3 regions of the Ancylomarina subtilis genome follow, and region 1 is predicted to be linked to each of the others. Evidence: riboswitches for the same ligand, from Rfam matches in the RefSeq annotation. Region 1 holds a riboswitch; each other region holds the start of a gene.
The links. A riboswitch is a leader RNA that binds a small molecule or an ion and turns the genes downstream of it on or off. The one in region 1 is predicted to bind cobalamin.
Positions count from the first base shown of each region.

Region 2: it holds a riboswitch for cobalamin, as region 1 does, so the genes downstream of both, EV201_RS00130 (TonB-dependent receptor plug domain-containing protein) here and EV201_RS13555 (sigma-54-dependent transcriptional regulator) in region 1, are expected to answer to the same signal.
Region 3: it holds a riboswitch for cobalamin, as region 1 does, so the genes downstream of both, EV201_RS04955 (precorrin-2 dehydrogenase/sirohydrochlorin ferrochelatase family protein) here and EV201_RS13555 (sigma-54-dependent transcriptional regulator) in region 1, are expected to answer to the same signal.

Region 1 covers NZ_SHKN01000003.1:58,142-61,424, reverse strand. The annotation lists gene EV201_RS13560 (transglycosylase domain-containing protein) at 1-1,060, shown strand, start outside; cobalamin riboswitch at 1,105-1,303, shown strand; gene EV201_RS13555 (sigma-54-dependent transcriptional regulator) at 1,544-2,878, shown strand; gene EV201_RS13550 (ATP-binding protein) at 2,875-3,283, opposite strand, start outside.
Region 2 covers NZ_SHKN01000001.1:31,513-34,795, reverse strand. The annotation lists gene EV201_RS00135 (YncE family protein) at 1-20, opposite strand, end outside; gene EV201_RS00130 (TonB-dependent receptor plug domain-containing protein) at 31-2,013, opposite strand; cobalamin riboswitch at 2,031-2,235, opposite strand; gene EV201_RS00125 (TonB-dependent receptor plug domain-containing protein) at 2,383-3,283, opposite strand, start outside.
Region 3 covers NZ_SHKN01000001.1:1,205,789-1,209,071, reverse strand. The annotation lists gene EV201_RS04960 (sodium:solute symporter family protein) at 1-765, opposite strand, end outside; cobalamin riboswitch at 990-1,196, shown strand; gene EV201_RS04955 (precorrin-2 dehydrogenase/sirohydrochlorin ferrochelatase family protein) at 1,334-1,945, shown strand; gene cobA (uroporphyrinogen-III C-methyltransferase) at 1,983-2,744, shown strand; gene EV201_RS04945 (sirohydrochlorin chelatase) at 2,844-3,283, shown strand, end outside.

The DNA of each region.
Region 1 (3,283 bases):
CTTCACATGGCAGGGAGAACGTGATACCATACTCTCTCCTATAGATTCGATGTTATATTATAAAGGGTTTCTTAGAGCTGGTTTTATGTCAATGGTTCCTCAGACAGGTGAAGTCAGAGCTTATGTGGGAGGCCCTAACTACAAACACTTTATGTATGACATGGTGACCCTTGGTAAGCGTCAGGTTGGTTCTATTATTAAACCATTCTTATACACTGTAGCCATGCAAGAAGGCTTAACCCCTTGTGATAAGGTGCCGAATATTGCACAAACCTTCGATATGGGCGACGGCACATCATGGACATCAAGAAACTCAACAAGTGCAAGAACAGGAGAGATGGTAACCCTAAAGTGGGGCCTTGCCCATTCAGTCAATAATATATCCGGTTGGGTGCTGAAACAATTCAAACCACAAACCGTTGTTAATATGGCGAAGAAAATGGGTATTATTAGTCGAATCGACCCGGTTCCTTCTGTCTTTCTGGGAACATCTGAAATTACTGTCCGCGAAATGGTAGGCGCCTATGCCACTTATGCCAATAAAGGGGTTTATATTAAACCGCGTTTTATTTCAAAAATAGAAGACAGCAGAGGAAACGAGGTTGCTCACTCTATACCGCAGAAGCATGAGGTGATGAGTGCCAAAACGGCTTACCTAATGACCAATTTACTTAAAGGTGTCGTCAAACAAGGTACCGGTAGACGTCTTGGCTGGAAATACAATTTATACAATCCAATAGGTGGTAAAACGGGAACAACACAGAACCATTCCGATGGCTGGTTTATGGGCGTTACACCTAATCTTGTTTCGGGTGTTTGGGTTGGTGCCGAAGACAGAGCCATCCACTTTGAAGGGATTAGCTTGGGTCAAGGTGCCAATATGGCTCTCCCAATTTGGGGCCTTTATATGCAAAAAGTATATGCTGATGAAAGCTTAAATATTTCAAAAGGTGATTTTGAAAAGCCAGAAGGTTTCAATATTGATCTTGATTGTGACACTCAATCTAACAACCCGAGGAATAAAGGTTTAATCCAAAATGAAGAAGAGGATTTCTTTTAAAATCAGTCTTCTGGAATAATTGGCGGTTTATCTATTTTTGTTTAAACTTGCAGAACGATTTGGGTTCCGAAAGGAATAATAGGGAATCCTGTTAAAAACAGGAGCTGTCCCCGCAGCTGTATTTCTCGGTTCGACACAGTTCGAATCCAGATTTTGAACAAAAGACCACTGTCTGCTGAGGTGGACGGGAAGGTGTTCAAAATTGAGATAAGCCAGAAGACCTGCCTATAATCATGAGTTTAGCTTTCGGGTAAGAAAAGCAGAAAGTCGCTATAACCTTTCACTTTTTGACGCAAGCAGAGCGGATCTTTGCCATAGATACGCTCGTGAAAATTCATAAGTAACTGTTATAAGGATTGTAAAATTGCTCAAGCAAGCTTACAATCCTTTATTTTTTTTTCGAACTCATAGTATTCCGTCAAAGCTTTTTAATTAATTTTGTTTAAATTAACTATCTCAGTTAAGCATCACCAGAAGCTCATTATGAATAAAATCCTCATTATAGACGATGATCCTACGATCTGCATTATGCTTCAAGGCCTTCTCAACAAAAAGGGTTACGAAACAGAAATCGCCTTTTCAGCCAATGAAGGATTAAAAAAATTTAGCAGCTTTAAGGCCAATTTAGTCATTAGTGATTTTCGTCTACCTGACATCAATGGTCTTGATCTTCTCAAGCAGATAAAAAGCCTGAATCCGCACATCCCGGTCATTATCATGACCTCTTATGCTGAAATTCGAACCGCTGTGAATGCCATCAAACTAGGGGCTTACGAATACGTTACAAAACCTCTTAATCCTGAAGAAATTCTGGTGCTTATCAAGTCTGCAATCGAGAAATCTAAAACTGTAGAGAAAGTTGATAAGGTTAAGAAAATTGAATTTATTCGTGGGAAAAGTCCAAATTCAGTCCAAATCGATCAATATATCAATTTGGTTGCTCCTACTGATATGTCCGTCATTATTGAGGGCGAAAGTGGAACTGGAAAAGAGATTGTTGCCCGAAGAATTCATGAAGCTAGTGCTCGAAAAGATAAGAACTTTGTCGCTGTAGACTGTGGGGCTTTATCAAACGAATTAGCCGGAAGTGAGCTTTTCGGACATAACAAAGGTGCTTTTACCGGCGCTATCTCTGATAAAAAAGGGCAATTCGAACATGCTAAAGGTGGAACTCTCTTCTTAGATGAGATAGGAAATCTGTCCTACGAAATTCAGATCAAACTTTTAAGAGCTATACAAGAAAGAAAAATCAGACAACTGGGAAGCAATGATGATATCGATACAGATGTTCGAATTCTTGTTGCCACCAACGAAGACCTGATTAAAGAAGTGAATAATTCAAATTTCAGAGAAGATCTTTATCACCGTTTGAACGAATTCAAAATATCGGTTCCTGCTCTGCGTGATCGAAAAGAAGACATCAAACTGTTTGCCGATAATTTCCTTCAACTTTCAAATCAGGAACTGAATAAAAATATCACCGAATTTTCTGAAGAATTTATTCAGAAACTCAAAGCTTACAATTGGCCAGGAAATTTACGTGAACTTAGGAATGTGATTCGCAGAGCCCTTCTTTTAAGTACTGGTGAACGTGTTGAAACATCAGCTCTACCTCCTGAAATTTTGCATTATCAGGAAACATCAAGTGTAGATAATAGTACGACGGATCTTAAACTGCTTCAGGCTTCAACTGAGAGAGATAAGATTATAAATACCCTTAAAGAAGTCAATAATAATAAATCGAAAGCAGCCCGTTTACTCAATATCGACAGAAAAACGCTTTACACAAAAATGAAGCAATATGGTATTGAAGGCTAATTCTTCAACTCATTGATTTGATCAAACACCTCATTCGAAATTTCTTCAAGCTGAGCTATGGCTGCGTTCAGCTCGTCAATATTCGAGTAATTGGTATCTTCCTGATGAATCATTTTTTCTAACTCAAGTAGAATTTCACTGGCAGAGTCTATCTTAAGCTGTCGATAGGAACTTAGCATTCTGTGAGCAACTTCGCCAAGCTGAATATAGTTTTCTTCTTCGCTCGCTTTCTTTAGAAGCAACAAGCTTTCTTTTGCAATACGAACAAAACTGGAAAGTACCTGATCGATGAGTATTGGGTCTGATGCAGTAAATTTTTCTATCTCCGATAAATCAAATAATAAATGCTGGGCTTCTTTAGTAGACGGCACCTCTTCAATCTCATTCATCTCAAGATCGATATTC
Region 2 (3,283 bases), on a different contig from region 1:
AGACTTAAAACCTTTTTCATAGTTAATTAATTAAAAAATTATATTTACCCCAAAATGAAAAGCTCTGCCAGGCATGGGGTAAAACCTAACAATTTCATATGATTTATCCAACAGGTTTTCTACTCTTCCTGTTAGCCTAACATTTGCAAATTTTGTGTTAAAGCGATAGCCAACACTCATATCTACGAGTACATTTTCATCAACCTTATCACCTTCCCATGTATTCGTTTCAGAGCGAAATGTAGATAGAATTCCAAGGTTCCAATTCCCTCTAAAATAATCAGAAGAAAATTTAATTAGATGATGTGGTCGATATCCTAGAGTTTCTTGATATTTTTCACCTTCCTTATCATTGTCATAAGCATCATTATAAGCGTATTTTAAAGACGTTCTTATGCTATAATTCATATCATCCAATAAATGTGTAGCTTCAATATCTACTCCCTGAATAAGAGACTTTCCAATATTTACAGGACTCCAAACTGTTCCATGTACCGGTTTCCAAACAATTAAATTATCATTTTGAGCCCTATACAAATTCAAGTCTACAGTAAGACTTCCATACAAAACGTTTTGACTAAGCATAACCAAACCTAATTCGTAATTCCATCCCTCTTCAGATTTCAGTTTGAGGTTTCCAGCATTAATCCAATAACGCTCATTAAAAGTTGGTCTTCTATAATGAGTCGAAGCCTTCCCTCTAACATCTATAAGATTGGATACAAGATGAACTAAGTAACTTAAAGAGTACATATCAGGAGGATTTACCTCTGAGTTCCATTCCTTACCATAAGTAAAAATAAAAGTTCCTATTTGCGGAGTATACTTGGCAGCAATCATTAATCGTGATTCATTCTCGGTGATATCCTTTATATAATTGTTTGTAATTCCTTTCAACCAATTATATTTACCATTTACATCAACACTCCACTGATCGGATAAATACCATCTAAGGTTCATATCATTTAACCAGCGCTTTGATTCTATTTCTGAAAAAACTTTGTAGCCTGTATTGTTTGCACTTCCTCTATCTGTGTATTTTAAATAATCACTTAAGTATGCCGATTTAGCTTCCACTCTAAATTTACCCATTAGCTTCTTCCACCCCACAAAAGCCTTAAAAGAAGAATCGCGTTGTTTTTGAAAACTAACTGGTTTCCCTATCCCCATCAAACCTGCAATATTCTTTTCTTTAACTTGATACCAAACACCCAAATCGACGTAATTTTTATTAATATTTAGATGCAAGTTTTGGATGGTTCCAAAAGCTCTGTTCTGGTTATGGTTTAATCGTTCAGTGGGTGAGCCAAAATCATATTTGTCCGTATAAGTAAAATCATTCTTTCCGTACTGAAAAAAGGCTTGTCCTGAATAGGAAATCCATTTATTTGAGTATTTCCCGTGAAGCTTAGTTTTGTAATTTGAGAAACTGCTAATTTCAGACATTAATCCAACAGAAGATTTATTCTTCCAATCCGGAGTATTCGAAAGTTCAATAGCTCCACCTAGAGTTCCAGATCCGTATAAGGATGCTGTAGCACCATACACCACCTGAACATTATCAAAAGAACCAGCATTTATTAATGATAGGTCAGCAGAACCAGTAGTCAACGAATTAACTGGAATACCATTCCAATTAACTGAAGTTTGAGTCGCAGATGCACCTCTCATCCCCACTGTTGAAAGAGCTCCCAATGAACCATTTGAAGAAATATTTACCAATGAAGTTTTCTGAAGCAGGCTAGACAAATCACTTCCTCCATATCTCTGAATGAGAATTGAATCAATTTGCACTTTCTTTTCAGTAGTAGACAAATGCTGAAGTCTAGGCGCCAAAATATCAACGGTCTTTATTTGAATCGTATCGATCCCAACAGTTTGGCTCCAGCCACATAAGCTTACAAAGCTTCCTAACAGCACAAATAAAAATTTCAACTTCATCTTATATCTGATAAAGAAGAAAACACCAGGATAGACCAATAGAAATAAAAAATTCGATCGTCTTCCAAACATCTTCTCCGAATGTTTTGAAAATTAAGTTTGCATTGGCAGGTCTTCTGACTTACTCAACTTTTCCGGCCTTCCCATTCGCCTGGGCGAACAGTGGCATTGTGGTGAAAAAGCTTTTTTCTGAGCTTACAGCTACGGGAACAGCTCCGGACTCACACCGGATTCCCTTTTCATCTCTATCTGACAAAAATCAGATTCACGAGAACCAATTACGTTGCAAATGTATAAAAAAAAACAAAATCAGAGAGTCTAATCTCTTATTTGTAATCCACCACAAAACTCACTGATAATAAACTTAAAACAAACACACTGTTTAAAAAAAAGGGATATTCCTTTATTGGAACATCCCTTTTTAAGTGAATAAACAAGTTGCTAGAATCGATAAGCCAATTTAGCTATTATCGATCTTCCCGGCATATTGTAACCATCTTTCTCGGTATAATTTTCATCCAGAAGGTTTGAAATGGTCAAACCAAATGTATATTTTTCTTTAAAAGTATATGACGCTGAGTAGTCGAACACCATAAATTCCGGATGACGAAGAACATCTTCATTTTCTAATCCCGATCGTACAGCTGTTCCATTAAAATTAATTGGCATTTTGCTTACTGATGGCCAATTGGAATAATCCGCTTCATACATGTAATTATCTTCATAACGATGTCCAATGTAACGCGCATTCAATTGAGTCGTAAAGCCTTTTAAATTATCGAATTCAATACCAAAATTGGCATTATTATCGCGAACATATCTCATTGGGCTCTCCTCATTCCCAAAGGTACTATCTTCTTTTTTAACATGTTGAGTAACTGTAGCATCGATAAGATGTGTATAATTAACATACATTTTTAAAGAATAGTTGTAATCTGCTAATGCTCCAAAGTCATATGATGCTTCAATCTCAATACCATCCATATCTGCTCTGTCAGCATTTATATACGACTCATATTCATCACCTGTACCAGATGTTCCGTCAGGGTCAATTGTTTTACCAACAATTTTGTTATTATGATGGGTCGTGAAATAAGTGAAATCAAACTTAATTCCTTTAGCAAACTTATTGTATTCAAAACCAATATCAAACGTATTACTTTGTTCAGCTTTCAAGTTAGAATTTCCTTTATAAGTAGTAGATCCTTTAGTATACTCTCCTGCTACCTGAAAAGCATCAGGAGCCAAGAATGCATTTCCCCATGCTGAGTGTACGCTCAACCCATCTATAATCTCATATTTAGCACCTACATTCTGAGTAAAGACTTCGTATTCCTCTTTT
Region 3 (3,283 bases), on a different contig from region 1:
AGAACGCGCCGCTGATATGCGTTGCCAAACATTGGCTTGTATCATCCAGGCGCTGCCAAAGGTGATAATATAAACCATATTGTTTGAGAGCTGGTAACTGAATGAAAAGTAGTGTGTTAATTGTTTGTTTTTTGCAATATTCTCGATAGCCAATACGCCTCCGGAGTAATAGTAAGCATATCCGAAAACCAATACTGAAGCGGACAAAAGAAAGACAAATTGTATAATATCAGTTCGAACCACAGCCTTAAATCCTCCAAAAAAGGAATAAAGGAGGACAATAGCTGTTCCTATAATGGCCGATAACTTATAATCTAAGTGCAGAAATTTTTCGAAGAAAATACCAATACCCACAATTTGGGAGGCTGCCGTAATGGTCATGAAAAGAAAGATCAGAACTGAAAGCATTAAAGCAGGAGCTTTGCCATAGCGTTCTTCCAGAAGTTGGGGTTGGGTGATGCTGCCCACTTTTCGGATGGCTCTGGCAAATACAAAGAGTAGTCCGGTTGAAAACAGGACAGGCATGCCGTATATCCAAAAAGCACTGATCCCATTTTGATAGGAATGATCGGCTGTTTCAATTGCTGATCCGGCTCCCCACCACGAAGCGATAAAGGTGATTGCGAGTGCTACAAATGAGAGGGATCTGTTGGCCAGAAAATAGCCTTCTACTGAGTCACTCTTTTTCGAAAAGAGGGATGAACCGACAATGAGAATGACATAAAGGCTTAAAAGGGCAATGGATAATATTTGAAGTGAAGGCATGTGCTGTTTGAGTTTCTTTTATGGATTTATTCTGCATAGATAAGCAATTTATGATGGAATGATAAAAGAAGTGCTTCTAAATTGGCTGAATTCCTTATGAATGAAGCAGGCTTATTATGTTCTAGTGTATTCTTCAATTTCTAAACAGAAGCTTGCTGTTTTATAACAAGTATGAATAAGCCTAAAAAAATCTTGAATTCATTTTGGAGCGAATAAAAAACCACTACATTTGACACAGTTTTGGTGAAAGCTTCATCTTCGATTGAGCTTTAAAAGGGAATCCGGTTAAAATCCGGGACAGCCCCCGCTACTGTAAGTTTTTTATGGTTTTTACCACATCCACTGTTCGCATTTCGCGGATGGGAAGGAAAGAAACCGATCATTCGATCTACGAAACAAGTCAGGAAACCTGCCAAAATGGTAATCAAACCTAAAACTCTTGGGGAAGGGAGTTGTTTGTTGATATGTTATCATCTGCAATAGTTTTTTACACCCCAATTCGTAGACGTTCGATTACCGTGCTATCGATTTTTTTTAAGATCGAATTATTCATTAATACAAATGCACGATGAGCTGGTACCCTGTAAGCCTGAATTTAAAGGGCAGAAATTGTTTAGTTGTAGGCGGAGGTAAAGTTGCTGAACGAAAGTTGAAGTCTTTGATTAAGGCAGAAGCTGAGGTGACGCTTATTGCCCCAAATTTGAGTGTTGAATTACAGACCATGCATGAGGCAAGGACGTTTCATTACTTGAAAAGTACCTATCAGAAAAATGATGTGAATGGTTTTTTTCTGGTGATTGCAGCAACCGATTGTTCCCAAACCAATTCTCGAATAGGTGCTGATGCCGAGGCAGAATCGATCCTGTTTAATTCTGTTAATTCAAGGGCTTATTCCAATTTTTATCCGGCTGCAGCAAGCCAGTGTGGCGATATTCAAATAGCTGTTTCTTCAAATGGCCAAAACCCCTATTTAGCTAAGAAAATCCGTAAATATCTCGATCAGAAATTTGATAACTCTTTGAAAGAAGAGGTTATGGAATTGGGACGTCTGAGAAATCAGTTCGTCAAAGAGACTACCGGATTAAGTGAAAAGGAAAAGAAGGCATTTATGAAAGACAATCTACTGGAGAAGGTGGAAGCCTTTTTGGATAAGATTGATGGACATACCTGGGAATTATAAAGCTGATAAACACTTTTGAGATATTAAGAAAAGAACAATGAACGGAAAAGTATATATAACCGGCGCGGGCCCGGGAGATAAGGGCTTAATAACCGTAAAGGCTGCTGAAGCCTTAAAAATTGCCGATGTCGTATTCTACGACTACCTGGTAAATATTGAATTGCTTGACTATTGCAAAGACGCTTGTGAAAGCATTTATGTGGGTAAAAAACACAAGAAACACACCTGTCCGCAGGAAGACATTAATCAAATGATTGTGGATTATGCCAAGATGGGAAAAACGGTTGTGCGTTTAAAAGGTGGCGATCCCTACGTATTTGGAAGAGGGAGCGAGGAGGCGATTAAATTGCTTGAGAACGGAATTGAATTTGAAGAGATTCCCGGGATTACTTCGGGGATTGCTGCGCCTGCTTATGCCGGTATTCCGGTTACGGCTCGCAATGTGTCTTCATCAGTTGCTTTTTTCACAGGACACCCTCCGGTAAGCCGCGAAAGAGATTTGCAATGGGATAAAATTTCGACAGGCATCGATACCCTTGTCTTTTATATGGGTATTACCAATGCGCCAACTATCGTCAACAATTTGATGGAACACGGACGCTCAAAAGAAACTCCGGTAGCTCTAATTCGATGGGGCACCTGTCCCGAACAGGAAGTTGTGAAAGGCGAGTTGCATAATATCGTTGCAAAAATGGAAGAATTGGATTTTCGTCCGCCAGCCATTATGGTTGTAGGCGAAGTGGTTTCTATATCAGATAAACTGATGGCTGTAGCTGAAGAAGCTCAGATGACTTATTAAGGTCTGAAAGTTGAAAAGTCGAAAGGTCTAAAAGTTAAAGAGTGAAAAGTGAATGAGTCAAGTTAATTATTTCATGGCTCACAACTCAAATCTAAAATTATGAAAGGAATCTTACTGTGCGGACACGGGACGCGCGTTCAAGTTGGAGAATTAGCATTTAAAGTATTTGCAGAGAAATTTGCAAACACAATCACCGATTACGAAGTTGAATATGGTTTTTTGGAACTTTCGGAACCTAACTTTGAGCAGGGCATCAGCAAGCTTAAAGCTAAAGGTGTAGAGGAAATTATTGCCGTGCCGGTTTTCTTATTCAATGGCGTGCATATTGCTTCTGATATTCCGAATATGCTGCATGAGCTTCAGGAAAAGCATGAGGTGAGTATTAAATTGGCCAACTATATTGGCGTCTGTCAGGAGATGGTTGACTTGTCAATTGATCTGATTAAGAATAGCATCTCTGATGAAGATATGAGCGATACGGTTTTCTTCCCAATTGGTATTGGTGCATCTATGGCTGATTCCAATGGTGATATGCTCAA